3 regions of the Rhizobium centroccidentale genome follow, and region 1 is predicted to be linked to each of the others. Evidence: predicted binding sites of a transcription regulator. Region 1 holds the regulator's gene; each other region holds the start of a gene.
The links. The regulator PhoB, encoded in region 1, activates phosphate uptake and scavenging genes when phosphate is short. The targets are predictions, from matches to a motif close to TGTCATNNANCTGTCAT.
Positions count from the first base shown of each region.

Region 2: the regulator PhoB is predicted to act here: its motif matches at 1,827-1,843, upstream of PH562_RS17460 (alkaline phosphatase).
Region 3: the regulator PhoB is predicted to act here: its motif matches at 1,820-1,836, upstream of pstS (phosphate ABC transporter substrate-binding protein PstS).

Region 1 covers NZ_JAQJCG010000016.1:98,920-103,374, forward strand. The annotation lists gene PH562_RS20620 (aspartate aminotransferase family protein) at 1-407, opposite strand, end outside; gene PH562_RS20625 (GcrA family cell cycle regulator) at 832-1,359, shown strand; gene phoB (phosphate regulon transcriptional regulator PhoB) at 1,552-2,235, opposite strand; gene phoU (phosphate signaling complex protein PhoU) at 2,267-2,980, opposite strand; gene pstB (phosphate ABC transporter ATP-binding protein PstB) at 3,032-3,847, opposite strand; gene pstA (phosphate ABC transporter permease PstA) at 3,863-4,455, opposite strand, start outside.
Region 2 covers NZ_JAQJCG010000012.1:133,979-138,433, forward strand. The annotation lists gene PH562_RS17460 (alkaline phosphatase) at 33-1,787, opposite strand; gene PH562_RS17465 (Lrp/AsnC family transcriptional regulator) at 2,113-2,592, shown strand; gene PH562_RS17470 (SAM-dependent methyltransferase) at 2,594-3,451, shown strand; gene PH562_RS17475 (TerC family protein) at 3,624-4,455, shown strand, end outside.
Region 3 covers NZ_JAQJCG010000011.1:24,743-29,197, reverse strand. The annotation lists gene pstC (phosphate ABC transporter permease subunit PstC) at 1-596, opposite strand, end outside; gene pstS (phosphate ABC transporter substrate-binding protein PstS) at 673-1,698, opposite strand; gene PH562_RS15935 (cupin domain-containing protein) at 1,959-2,303, opposite strand; gene PH562_RS15930 (phosphatase PAP2 family protein) at 2,511-3,059, shown strand; gene PH562_RS15925 (O-acetylhomoserine aminocarboxypropyltransferase) at 3,190-4,455, opposite strand, start outside.

The DNA of each region.
Region 1 (4,455 bases):
ATGGTGCGGCCGTGGAAGGCGCCCTCGAAGGTGATGATGTGGAACTTCTCGGGATGCCCCTTGGCGAACTGATAGCGCCGCGCAGTCTTGATGGCGCACTCCAGCGCCTCCGCGCCCGAATTGGTGAAGAACACCTTGTCGGCGAAGGTCACTTCCGTCAGCCGCTTCGACAGCTTCTCCTGACCGGGCACCTCATAGAGGTTGGACAGGTGCCAGACCTTGTCGGCCTGGGCCTTCAATTCGGCAACGAGGTGCGGATGGGCGTGACCGAGCGAGTTGACCGCGACGCCGGCTGCGAAATCGAGGTAGCGTTCGCCATTTTCGGTGACCAGCCAGACGCCCTCGCCTCGCTCGAACCGTAGCGGAGCGCGCATGTAGGTGTCATAAAGCGGCGTGGTCTCGGCCATGGCCATATCTCCTGATCACAACTCTAAGGACCGATCGCTTCCATTTGATGAAACGGGTCCGAAAAAATCAAAAATGCCGCCTTGCGGCGGCCTGGGCACTATTGATGTTTTGCACCGCGATGTCAACAAAACTGGCGTTTTAGCAGGTGCGAGATAACGCTTGCGGGCAAAAGAGATAGGTTCGGCGGCGCCTATTGCAGAAATGCCACGCCTGGGCAGCAAGTTGGGGAAAACCTCGAAATCGATTCCTCAAGATTCTCGCGACTCTTGTCACGGAGTCAGCCTCACACTAGGTTAAAAAGCAATTGCTAGACTGCATGCGGCGGAACTAGTCACCACAATTTTAGAGCGTTTCGCGCCTCGTTCCCATGCGAGGCAATGGTGAGGGATTCTGCCATCGGAAACGCGACAGCGGAGACAGGGCATGAATTGGACAGACGAACGCGTCGAGAAGCTGAAAAAGCTATGGTCCGAAGGGTTGAGCGCCAGCCAGATCGCTGCGCAGCTCGGTGGCGTGAGCCGTAATGCCGTCATCGGCAAGGTGCACCGCCTGAACCTTCCCGGCCGAGCGAAGGCGGGCGGCACGGCAACCGCAGCGCGCACGCCGAAGCGCAGCGCAGCTGCACCCCGCGCCGCGACCTACGGATCGCGCGTTGCTACCCGCACGGTCGTCGCCCGCCAGCAGGGCGCAACCATGCTGAAGGAAGAGATCGAGATCGATTCCGTCAATGAAATCCAGTATCGGCCGGCATCGAACGTCGTCGTTCCGATCTCCCGCCGCCTCGGCCTGACGGAATTGACTGAGCGCACCTGCAAGTGGCCGGTCGGCGACCCGCTGAAGGACGACTTCCACTTCTGCGGCAATGACAGCCCGGATTCCTCGCCCTACTGCACCTATCATCAGCGCATGGCATACCAGCCGGTGCATGACCGCCGTCGTAACAACGGCTGAAAGTCACAGCAAGACAATGAGAAACGGGCCCTCGAGGCCCGTTTTTCTATTTCCGCCGCTATTTAAAGCACGTCACGATCTTTCAGATTCGCTTCCTATGCTTTAGGTTTTCCGTCTGGCGCATGTCGTTCTCGCAAAACCGCTACGCACTTTTGCGCGACATGCTTTAGTGATACCCGAGCGGCAAGCCGCTCAGGCTTCCATGGAATAGCCCGCGCCGCGAACGGTGCGGATGACATCCTGCATATTGGAGAAATTGAGCGCCTTGCGCAGGCGGCCGACATGGACGTCGACCGTGCGTTCGTCGACGTAGATATCGTGACCCCATACACCGTCGAGCAGCTGCGAACGCGAGAAGACGCGGCCCGGCGAGGACATCAGGAACTCCAGTAGGCGGAATTCCGTCGGCCCCAGTCGCACTTCGCGGCTCTTTCGATGGACGCGATGGGTTTCGCGATCCAGCTCGATATCGCCGCAGCGCAGCACCGTGGAGAGAACCTCCGGGCGGGCACGCCGCAGCATCGCCTTGACACGGGCCATCAGCTCCGGCGTCGAGAACGGCTTGACGACATAATCGTCCGCGCCGGTCGAAAGCCCGCGCACGCGCTCGCTTTCCTCGCCGCGGGCCGTCAGCATGATAATGGGCAGGCGCTCCGTCTCCGGCCGCATACGCAGCCGGCGGCAGAGCTCGATGCCCGATACGCCGGGGAGCATCCAGTCGAGGATCAGGAGATCGGGGATGCGCTCCTGGAGACGCAGCTCGGCCTCATCGCCTCTGAGGATCGTATCGACCTCGAAGCCTTCGGCCTCAAGATTGTAGCGCAGCAGAACGCTAAGCGCTTCCTCGTCTTCTACAACAGCAACTCTCGGAACCATGCGCCTATGGTCTCCTTTCTTCTCTTCCAGATTATTCCGTCACTGCGCCGACGGTATTGGCGGTATCATCCTTCGGGCGCTCGCCTTCCGGCTGCGCGCCCGTCGCCATGTAATAGATCGTCTCGGCGATGTTGGTGGCATGGTCGCCGATGCGCTCGATGTTCTTGGCGCAGAAAAGAAGATGCGTGCAGGTGGTGATGTTGCGCGGATCTTCCATCATGTAGGTCAGCATCTCGCGAAAGAGCGAGGTGTACATGGCGTCGATTTCTTCGTCGCGTTCGCGGATCGACACGGCCTTGTCGGGCGAGCGGGTCGCGTAGACATCCAGAACTTCCTTGAGCTGGCTCAGCGCCAGTTCGGAGAGATGCTCGATGCCGCGGGCGAGACGGCGCGGGACACCGGTGCCCTGCACGGCGATGACGCGCTTTGCGGTGTTCTTGCCGAGATCGCCGACGCGCTCCAGATCGGAGGCGATGCGGATCGAGCCCATGATTTCGCGCAGGTCGGCCGCCATCGGCTGACGGCGGGCGATGGTGACGATCGCCTTGTCGCCGACTTCGCGCTCGGCATGGTCAAGAACAACGTCGTCGGAGATGACCTTCTGGGCCAGGGCAGCGTCGCTGTTGACCAGCGCGCGTACGCTGTCGCTAACCATCTGCTCTGCCAGGCCGCCCATTTCAGCAATGCGGCGCGTCAGGAACTTCAGGTCTTCGTCATAGGCAGAGAGAATGTGAGTGGAGACCATTTTTCTATCCTCAAGGTGAACTGTGTGAAATGAGCCGCGCGCCTGACATCATCAACCAAAACGGCCCATGATGTAATCCTGCGTGCGGAAATCGTCGGGATTGGTGAACATCTTATCGGTGTCGTTCTCCTCGACCAGGTGGCCGAGATGGAACATTGCGGTACGCTGCGAGACGCGGGCTGCCTGCTGCATGGAATGCGTCACGATGACGATGGTGAAATTCTCCCGAAGCTCGTGGATGAGATCCTCGACCTTGGCGGTTGCGATCGGATCGAGCGCCGAGCACGGCTCGTCCATCAGGATGACCTCCGGGCTGACCGCGACGGCGCGGGCGATGCACAGACGCTGCTGCTGACCGCCCGACAGGCTCGTGCCGGCGTCATGGAGCCGATCCTTCACCTCACCCCAGAGACCGGCCTTCTGAAGACTGCTCTCGACGATATGCTCGAGATCGGCCTTTGAGCGATGCAGACCGTGGATGCGGGGACCGTAGGCGACGTTCTCATAGATGGACTTCGGAAACGGGTTGGGCTTCTGGAAGACCATGCCGACGCGGGCGCGCAACTCCACCACGTCGATGCTGTCGTCGTAGACATCCTGATCGTCGAGCGTGATCTTGCCGGTGACGCGGCAGGTCTCGATCGTATCGTTCATGCGGTTGAGGCAGCGCAGGAAGGTGGACTTGCCGCAACCGGAAGGGCCGATGAGAGCCGTGACCGTATTGGCGCGGATCTTCAGATTGACGTCGAAGAGCGCCCGCTTGTGGCCGTAATAGACCGAAACATCCTGGCCGATCATCTTGTAGGGGATCGTCGTCATCTTCTTGGCCAAGGCTCTTTCGCTGGCGGCTTCCGTCATCATGTTCATTTCGTGCGCCCTCCCTTACCAGCGACGCTCGAAGCGGCGGCGCAGCAGGATGGCGCCGATGTTCATCGCGACGAGGAAGAAGAGAAGCACAATGATGGCGCCGGATGTCCTTTCGACGAACGCCCGCTCGGCTTCGCTCGCCCACATGTAGATCTGCACCGGCAGCGCCGTCGAAGGATCGAGCGGCGATGCCGGATAGTTGGCAACGAAGGCGACCATGCCGATCAGAAGCAATGGCGCGGTCTCGCCAAGCGCATGGGCAAGCCCCAGGATCGTGCCTGTCAGAATGCCGGGCATCGCAAGCGGCAACACATGATGGAAGACCATCTGCATGCGCGATGCACCAAGCCCGAGCGCCGCGCTGCGGATCGACGGCGGCACGGCCCGCAGCGCCGAGCGTGTGGCGATAATGATCATCGGCAGCGTCATCAGGCTCAGCACGAGACCGCCGACCAGCGAGGCCGAGCGCGGCAGACCCATCATGTTGATGAAGACCGAGAGGCCCAGCAGGCCATAGACGATCGAAGGGACGGCGGCGAGATTGTTGATATTGACCTCGATCAGATCCGTCAACCGGTTCTTCGGCGCGAACTCCTCCAGATAGATCG
Region 2 (4,455 bases), on a different contig from region 1:
CCGCCTGTCCATGGTATACGATCTGTAACAACTTACATCTTTTCGGTGCCGAGCGCGAAGGTATCGGCCAGCACGCGATAGACGTCGCTCTGTTCCATGTATCCGCGGAAACCTTCGGCACCCGGGCCGGCTGCCTGGAGCACGACATCGTCAACGGCGTGGACACCGCTATCCTCGTCCCGCGGAATATTGCCCTGGACGAAGACGGCACCGGGCACGTCCTTGTAGGCTTCGTTGGCAACATATTCCTTCTTCTCGTTCTGGATTGCCGGAACGAAAGGACCATCGAGCTTCGGACGGAAGGTCTCGTAGTGGTCCGGACCGTTGTTGGCGGCCATGAACAGGCGACGCGAAACGTCGACGCGATCCGGATAGCCGTCGCCATCCTTGTCTTCGTAGTTCGGGAAGCCGGCAGCGGCATAGGTGCCGACCTTTTCGCGCATTTCGGTACCCGGCTTGTTATCGTCGACGGTGCCGATGATCGAGACGCCATGCGTGTGGTCGCCGGTGACTACAACAAGCGTATCCGGGTTCTTTTCCTGGAATGCGCGGGCAACGGCCACGGCCTTGTCGAACTCGATCGTGTCGATCAGTGCACGATCCCAGTCGAGCGGATGGCTCATCTTATCGATGGAGGCACCTTCAACCACGAGGAAAAAACCTTCCGGGTTCTTGGCGAGCTTGTCGAGCGCGACCTTGGTCATGTCGACCAGACCGGGCTGGTTCGGGAACTTGTCGACGGTGCCCTTCTTGAGGAATTCGCGATCGAGCGCGACATCGAGGTTGCCGGCGTGGAAGAGACCGAGCAGCTTGTCCTGGTTGGAGCCGGCAGCGGTGGCCAGTTCGCTCTTGTCGGTGGCAACGGCATAGCCGGCATCCTTGAAGAGCGCGATATAGTTCTTGTCGTCCTTGCGCTTGGAGCCCGGAACGCTCTTCGCCAGGAAATAGGCCGAGCCGCCGCCGAGCAGGACATCCGGCTTAACGTCGTACATCATGCCGACGATCTCGGCCTTGTCGCTGCGCTTGCGGGTGTGGGAGACAAGCGCTGCCGGCGTCGCATCTTCGACTTCGGCCGTGGTCACGATGCCGAGCGACTTCTTGCCGGTGCGGCGCAGGGCCTCGCCGATCGTTTCGACCTTCGGGTCGTCCAGGCTTGCCGGCGTGCGGTCGGCGTAGACGCCGAGGGCGTTGACGGCAGACTTGTGGCCGGTCATATAGGCCGACATGGTGTTGGCGCTATCGGTGGCAATCGCCGAGGTCGAGGACGTGCCGATGAAGGCGACCGGCGGGATATCGTCCATGGCGAGACGACCGTTGGCCTTGCCTTCGGTCATGCCCTTTGACATGAGGCGGGCGCCGGTGCGATGCGCAACCGAGAGACCGTCGCCGAGCAGGAAGACGATGTTCTTGGCCTTCGGCATGGCCGATGTGCCATAGACATCCCAGTTGACGGACTTCTTCTCGTCGCCGGCCAAAACCTCAACCTTGTACTGGCCGGGCTTTGCGAGCTTGACGCCACGCAGGATCAGGGCGGACCCAAGAACCTTGTCTTCAGCGCCCTTTTCTTCTGCGACGAAATCAGCCGCCTTGCCGAAAACCGCATCGTAGCTTTCGCCGTTGACCGTGACCTTCACGTCTTCCGGCTTCACAACCTTGCTGAATTCCACCTTAAAATCGAATGGCGAGCCGGCGAGTACCGTTGCCCGGTCCAACGGATAGACTGTCGCTGCATGGGCTGCGCCGGACATTACGGTCGCAGACATCATGGCGAGAAGAAATTTACGCATTTATACCCCCTGCGTTTGGTTGCTTCCCGCCTCCCACTTATAAAAGCCAGATGACAATCATGTAAAAAGGAGTCGACTTTCTGCAACTGGAAATTCTAAAGGGACAAACGCTAAGGAAGGCTGATTGTATGCGCGGCATCTAAAGAGATGGCGCGAACGGGGTGGCTGCGCAGTCCCTTTCCGTTTCACTTGGTCCAAAAGTCTCGAAAGCCATCGCGTTCAACTACGCAAGACTTGGCGTGGGATTAACCCCGAAAGCTTGTAACTTTCTGAGGAAAAGGCAAAACTCATACAGGCTTCGTGAGGATTTCGAGAGTTTTGCGCAATGGATGAACAGCTCGACAAAACGGATCTGCGCCTGCTGGAGGAACTTCAGAAAGACGGCAGATTGACGAACAACGAGCTGGGTGAACGCATCGCGCTCTCCCCTTCACAATGTTCGCGCCGCCGCACAAGGCTGGAGGCGGAAGGCTATATTCGCAGCTACCAGGCCAATCTCGACCGGCAGCGACTGGGGCTGGATATGCTCGTTGTCATTTCGGTGACGCTCGCTACCCACAACAGGGACAACGCCCGCCGGTTTTCGCAGCTTATCAACGGGCTGCCGGAGGTGTTGGAAGCCTATGCGCTGACAGGCGAAATGGACTATCACCTTAAGGTCGCCACCCGCGGGCTTACCGATCTCTCCCGCTTCGTCAACGACGTGCTGCTGCCGCATGAATCCGTTCAGCACGTGAAGACGGCGATCGTCCTCGATACCCTCAAGACCTTCGAAGGATTTCCGATCGCGCTACCACAAGGCTGACATGGCGTCGGCGTTCGATGGTCGTCGTTGCGCGGCCCTGCCCTATCGAGCGTCAAGGGCAATTTTTGAGGGCTTGCTTTCGGCGCATGCAGCCTTTCCAATCACGCCAAAGACTACACCCTTGGCGAGGACAGGCTTCATGACATACGCGGCCGTACAGACACGAAATCTCGAAGAATTTTCCGAGGTCCTGCTAAGGTGTAACCACCTGTACCATCCAAGCAACGACAGTATTGCTTTGCGCAATGCTGTCGAAAGCCGGCGCCAGATCGAAATATTCGACTATAACCTTTCCGCCGATGCCTTCACCCGTGCATTCGGCATGCGAAACTCTCTGAAATGCCTGCAGGCGCTTACCAGCCTCGAAGAAGACGCCGTCCACAGATATAGAAGGGTATGCGATCTCGGCTGCGGCTCCGGCGCCTTCAGCCTTGCCTTTGCCTATCTCGCCCACAATCCCGAGCTGGAGCTTCGGGGGCTGGATTTATCCGAACACCAGCTGTCCCTCGCCAGAGAATTGATGGCTGCCGCGGGGTTGCCCGGCGATTTCCAGTTCGAGCAAAGAAATCTGCCGGCGCAGATCGGTTACCTCCCCGATCTGACAATTTCCTCGTACTGGTTCTGCGAAAATGAGCGCGTGCTCGCCGATCCCCTTCTCTTCGATCTCATGGCCGGTCGGGAGATGCTCATTGTCGATTATGAGACGATTATCGACCGCATCGCCGCTTGTCTTCCCAAAGCGTTCCGTATTCTTGCGCGGCGCAGCGCCCATGTTGACATTCCATCCGCGCTGACGGATTTCGTCGCGCAGAAGAGAGCAAGCGTTCACAGCATCCACATTGGCCGGACCGCAGCTTAAAGGAGCAAGCTAAACCTCTGCTCCTTTGAAAAGTGCGTGCAGCTCTTGAAATGCAAACGTCCGCTTCCCAGCTATTGGTCAACCCGCTGGTCCGGGCCCCTCTGGTGAGAGCCGTCGGCGCTCTCATGATGTCGGACCTCTTCCGACATCGCGCCGACAGAGGTTCTCCGTCATGGAAACGTCTTTGCTCTTCGTGGAGTGGTTGGGAAAGCCGCTCTGGATGTGGATGAGCTTCCTGGCGCTCGTCATCGCCATCCTCTCTTTCGATCTTGGCGTCCTGCATAAGGAAAACAAGGAGATCGGCGTCGGCGAGAGCATCAAGCTCTCCGTGCTCTATATCACGCTCGGCCTCGCCTTCGGCGGCTGGGTATGGTGGTATCTCGGTGCCGATTCCGGCCTTGCCTACATGACGGGTTTCGTCGTCGAAAAGACCCTGGCTCTCGACAACGTCTTCGTCATCGCCCTCATCTTCGCCTTCTTTGCCGTCCCGCGTCTCTATCAGCATCGCGTGCTCTTCTGGGGTATTCTCGGCGTCATCGTGCTGCGCGCGATCATGATCGGCGTCGGCGCGACACTGGTGGCCGAATTCTCATGGCTGCTATACGTCTTTGCCGCCTTCCTGATCGTGACCGGCATCAAGATGCTGGTCGTGAAGGATGCCGAACCGGATGTCTCGAAGAATCCACTCGTGCGTTTCATGCGCAATCGCTTCAACGTCACCGAAAATCATCACGACGAACGCTTCTTCATCAAGCAGCCGCATCCGCAGACCGGTAAGATGGTCTGGTTCATCACGCCGCTTTTCATGGCGCTCGTGCTGATCGAAGTGGCAGACGTGATCTTTGCCGTGGATTCGGTTCCCGCAATCTTCGCCATCACGACCGATCCGTTCATCGTCTACACGTCGAACATCTTCGCGATCCTCGGCCTACGCGCCCTTTACTTCGCACTCGCCGCCATGATCCACCGCTTCCAGTATCTGAAGCCGGCGCTCGCCATCGTGC
Region 3 (4,455 bases), on a different contig from region 1:
GAGATCGCGGTGATGAACGGCAGGATCATGACGGCGAGCACGAGGCTTGCCGTCAGCAGCCCGACGCCTGGCGCCGGCGGCTGGAACAGCAGGCCGATCACCGGCACCTGGCCGACCGTCGCCATCAGGAAAGGCAGGATGTTGTTCTGCATCAGCGGCACGAGAATGAACAGGCCGACGATGCCATAGATAATGGAGGGAACGCCTGCCAGAAGCTCGATGGCCGTGCTGATCGGACGGCGCAGGCTGCCGGGGCAAAGTTCCGTGAGGAAGATGGCGATGCCGATGCCCAGGGGAACGGCAATCAACATGGCGATGAACGAACTTACGAGTGTGCCGACCACGGCAGGGACGGCGCCATAAATATCGGCCGGCGCGCTCCACTTGGTACCCCAAAGGAACGACAAGCCAAAGGTCTGAAATGTGGGCAAGGCATCGATGACAAGAACCACGAGGATGGCCAGCAGCAGAAGCACGACAAGAATAGCCGAGCCAAGCGTTATCAAATAGAAAATCCGGTCCTGAATCCGAAACTTTCTGGTCGCGGCGGAGGTATTCACAGCCTGGAAGCCAGCCATCTGAGTCGCGTCAGCCATCGATTTCCCCTTGTCCTGTCACGAAAGGCGGACAGGGCAATACCCTGTCCGCCGCAACTTTCTCGCCTAACACAAATTACTTCGTGCCGAAGTCCGTCTTCCAGGACTTCTCGACGATCTCGACAACATTGTCCGGTACCGCAAGATACGACAGGGCGGTCGCGTCCTTCTGGCCATGCTCATAGGACCACTTGAAGAACTTCAGTGCCTCTTCGTTCTTAGCAGCATCGGCCGGCTTCTTGTAGAGCAGAACCCAGGTGGAGGCTGCAATCGGCCAGCTCTTTTCGCCCGGCTGATTGGTGATGATCAGGTTGAAGTTCTTGGCCTTGGCCCAATCGGCGTTGGAAGCGGCAGCCTTGAAGGTCTCGAGGCTCGGCTCGATAACCTTGCCGGCAGCGTTCTTCATCTTCGCGAAACCGATGTGGTTGGCGACGACGTAGGAATATTCAACGTAGGAGATCGAACCAGCCGTCTGGTTGACGGTGGTGGAAACGCCTTCCGAACCCTTGGCGCCGAAGCCAACAGGCCATTCAACGGCCGTGTTCGAGCCAACCTTTTCCTTCCACTCCGGCGAAACCTTCGACAGGTAGTCGGTGAAGTTGAAGGTCGTGCCCGAGCTGTCGGCGCGGTAAACGACCGAGATTGCCGTGGACGGCAGCTTTACATCGGGGTTGAGCGCCTTGATGGCTGCATCGTCCCACTTGGCGATCTTGCCGAGGAAGATGTCGGCCAGCGTCTTGCCGTCAAGAACGAGTTCGCCCGGCTTTACGCCTTCAACGTTATAGGAAACGACGATACCGCCGGAGATCATCGGGAACTGGGCAATGCCGTTCTTCTCGAGGTCGGCGTCGCTCATCGGCTTGTCCGAAGCGCCGAATACGATGGTCTTGTCGAGGAGCTGCTTGATGCCGGCGCCCGAACCGACCGACTGATAGTTGACGACATTGTTCGTCGCAGCCTTGTAGCCTTCAGCCCACTTGGACAGAACCGGTGCGATGAAGCTCGAGCCGGCGCCCGTGATGTCGGCAGCGGAGGCCGAAGCGGACATAGCCGCGATGAAGCCTGCAGTCAGGCAAAGCGAACGAAATTTTTGATTCAACATGATTGAACTCACTTCCCAGAGTGACGAAAGGATGGCGAGCAGGAGCTAAGCACGAAGTATCCCATCGGTTAGGAACCCCACCTCGACCTCCCGGCGACAGTGATGGCTCTAATGCCGCATTGTTTCAGTTTGATGACAGTTTAATGAAGCAGCGGTGACACAACCTGCAGCAAGCATGATGACCGTTGCCGAGCTACAGGAAAAGGCTCGCATCCTTTCATAAAGCAAGGCGATCTTCACGTTTTAAATCAAGGCCATACTCAAAGGCGGATTACATAGTCCTTGCGAGTCGTTTCAATAACTTCCCACGTCCCCTTGAAACCCGGCTTCAAGATCATGCGGTCGCCTGCGCGCAGATGAAACGTCTCGCCGTCATCGGCTGTCACAACGGAATAGCCGAAGAGAATGCTGAAATACTCCCACTCGTCATAGGCGATCTTCCACTTCCCTGGAGTCGCCTCCCACAAGCCCGCGTAAAGGCCGCCTTCAGCCTCATCAAGGCTCCAGGTTCGGAAGGTCGGGGCTCCCGAAACGAGACGATCCGCTGCGGGCGCGCCCGTTTCCGGTTCAACGCCGCCGATGTCCACTGCCAGATAGGTCGTCACGAATGTCTCCTGTCTATTGCCTCATGTGGCTCTCCGCGAGCTCAAGGACATGCGAACCCGGAACGCACATCATCCTAACCTGCCGCCCGATATCAAGGGCCACCTTTCAGGGAAACGTCAGAAAACAATGCCCTAGTGCGCTTCGTTAATTTGGCTCGACCATCTCGATCGGGCCGAAATCGTAATCGCGGTTCAGAAGGAGCCAGCATGTATGAACTAGATGCCGTTATAACAGAGTGGATCAATGGCATAGCCGGAAACCCGACAGTCGACCGCCTGATGATCCTAATCTCGGCATACGGCGTTCCCTTGTTGATCGCTCTTGTCGCTATCCAATGGTGGGTCGGAGAACGTCGATCGGAAACCCGACACGCACTCGTTGCTGCGGGCCTGACATTCGTCGTCAGTCTCGGTATCAACCAGGTCATCCTGCTTTTTGTCAGCCGCCTTCGCCCGTATGATGCCGGGGTCACCAAGCTACTTGTAGATCGCAGCAATGACCCGTCCTTTCCCTCTGACCACGCGACGGCCGCGTTCGCAATCGCCGCCGCATTTACGCTTCAACGCATGCCGGGGCGGAGCCTCTTCTTCCTACTCGGCGCGATCCTCGTATCCGTCTCGCGAGTCTATGTCGGCACGCATTATGTCACTGACGTCATGGGCGGGGTACTTACCGCCTTTTTCGCGGCGATCCTGGTCAAGACGCTCTATCGACCTGAAACCCGGCTGGATCGCTTTGTAACCGGCATCCTATAGGGTCAGTTTGAAGAGACCCATGAGAATTGTCGAGGCCATATCTGCGAGCGCCGCGTTTTCAAGGTTTTTTCGGCGATCGACTCAATACAACCTAATAAAAAGCGTTCTCAAGGGTATGTGAGGAACCACATCAGACTTTCGCCAGCGCCTGCTCCAGATCGGCGATGATATCCTTGACGTCCTCGATACCGATGGACAGACGCACCACATCCGGACCGGCGCCGGCCGCGACCTTCTGCTCGTCGGTCAACTGCTTGTGGGTCGTCGAGGCAGGATGGATGACGAGCGAACGCGTGTCGCCGATATTGGCAAGATGCGAGAAGAGCTCCAGGCCTTCGACCAACCCCTTGCCGGCTTCATAGCCACCCTTCAGTCCGAAGGTGAAGACAGAACCGGCGCCCTTCGGCGAGTAACGCTGCTGTAGGGCGTGGTTCGGATCGTCCTCCAGGCCAGAATAGTTGATCCATGCCACTTTCTCCTGCGCCTTCAACCAGCGTGCAACGGCAGCCGCATTGTCGGAGTGGCGCTGCATGCGCAGCGGCAGCGTTTCGATGCCGGTCAGGATCAGAAAGGCATTGAACGGCGAGATGGCCGGGCCGAGATCGCGCAGGCCCAGCACGCGGCAGGCAATGGCGAAAGCGAAATTGCCGAAGGTCGCATGCAGAACGATGCCGTTATATTCCGGACGCGGTGAAGACAGCATGGGATAATTGCCGGAGGCGGACCAGTCGAAAGTGCCGCCGTCGACGATGATGCCACCCATGGAATTGCCGTGGCCGCCGAGGAACTTCGTCAGCGAGTGCACGACGATATCGGCGCCATGCTCCAACGGCCGGATGAGATAGGGGCTGGCCAGGGTATTGTCGACGATCAGTGGCAGGCCATGCTTGTGTGCGATGGCTGCGATCGCGGCGATATCGACGAAGGTGCCGCCGGGATTGGCAAGGCTTTCGATAAAGACGGCGCGGGTGCGACTGTCGATCTGCGCTTCGAAGGTAGCAGGGTCGGCGGAATCGGCCCAACGGACCCGCCAGTCGAAATTCTTGAAAGATTGCCCGAACTGATTGACCGAGCCACCATAGAGCCGCTTGGCCGCGACGAAATTGTCACCCGGCTGCATGATGGCATGGAAGATGAGGAGCTGCGCCGCATGACCGGAGGCGACGGCGAGAGCCGCAGTGCCGCCTTCAAGGGCCGCCACCCGCTCTTCCAGCACGGCCTGCGTCGGGTTCATGATACGGGTATAGATATTGCCGAACTGCTGCAATCCGAACAGAGCGGCTGCATGATCCGCATCCTGAAAGACGAAGGATGTCGTCTGGTAGATCGGCGTCGCGCGTGCACCTGTCGCCGGGTCCGGCTGCGCGCCGGCGTGGATCGCAAGCGTGTCGAAACC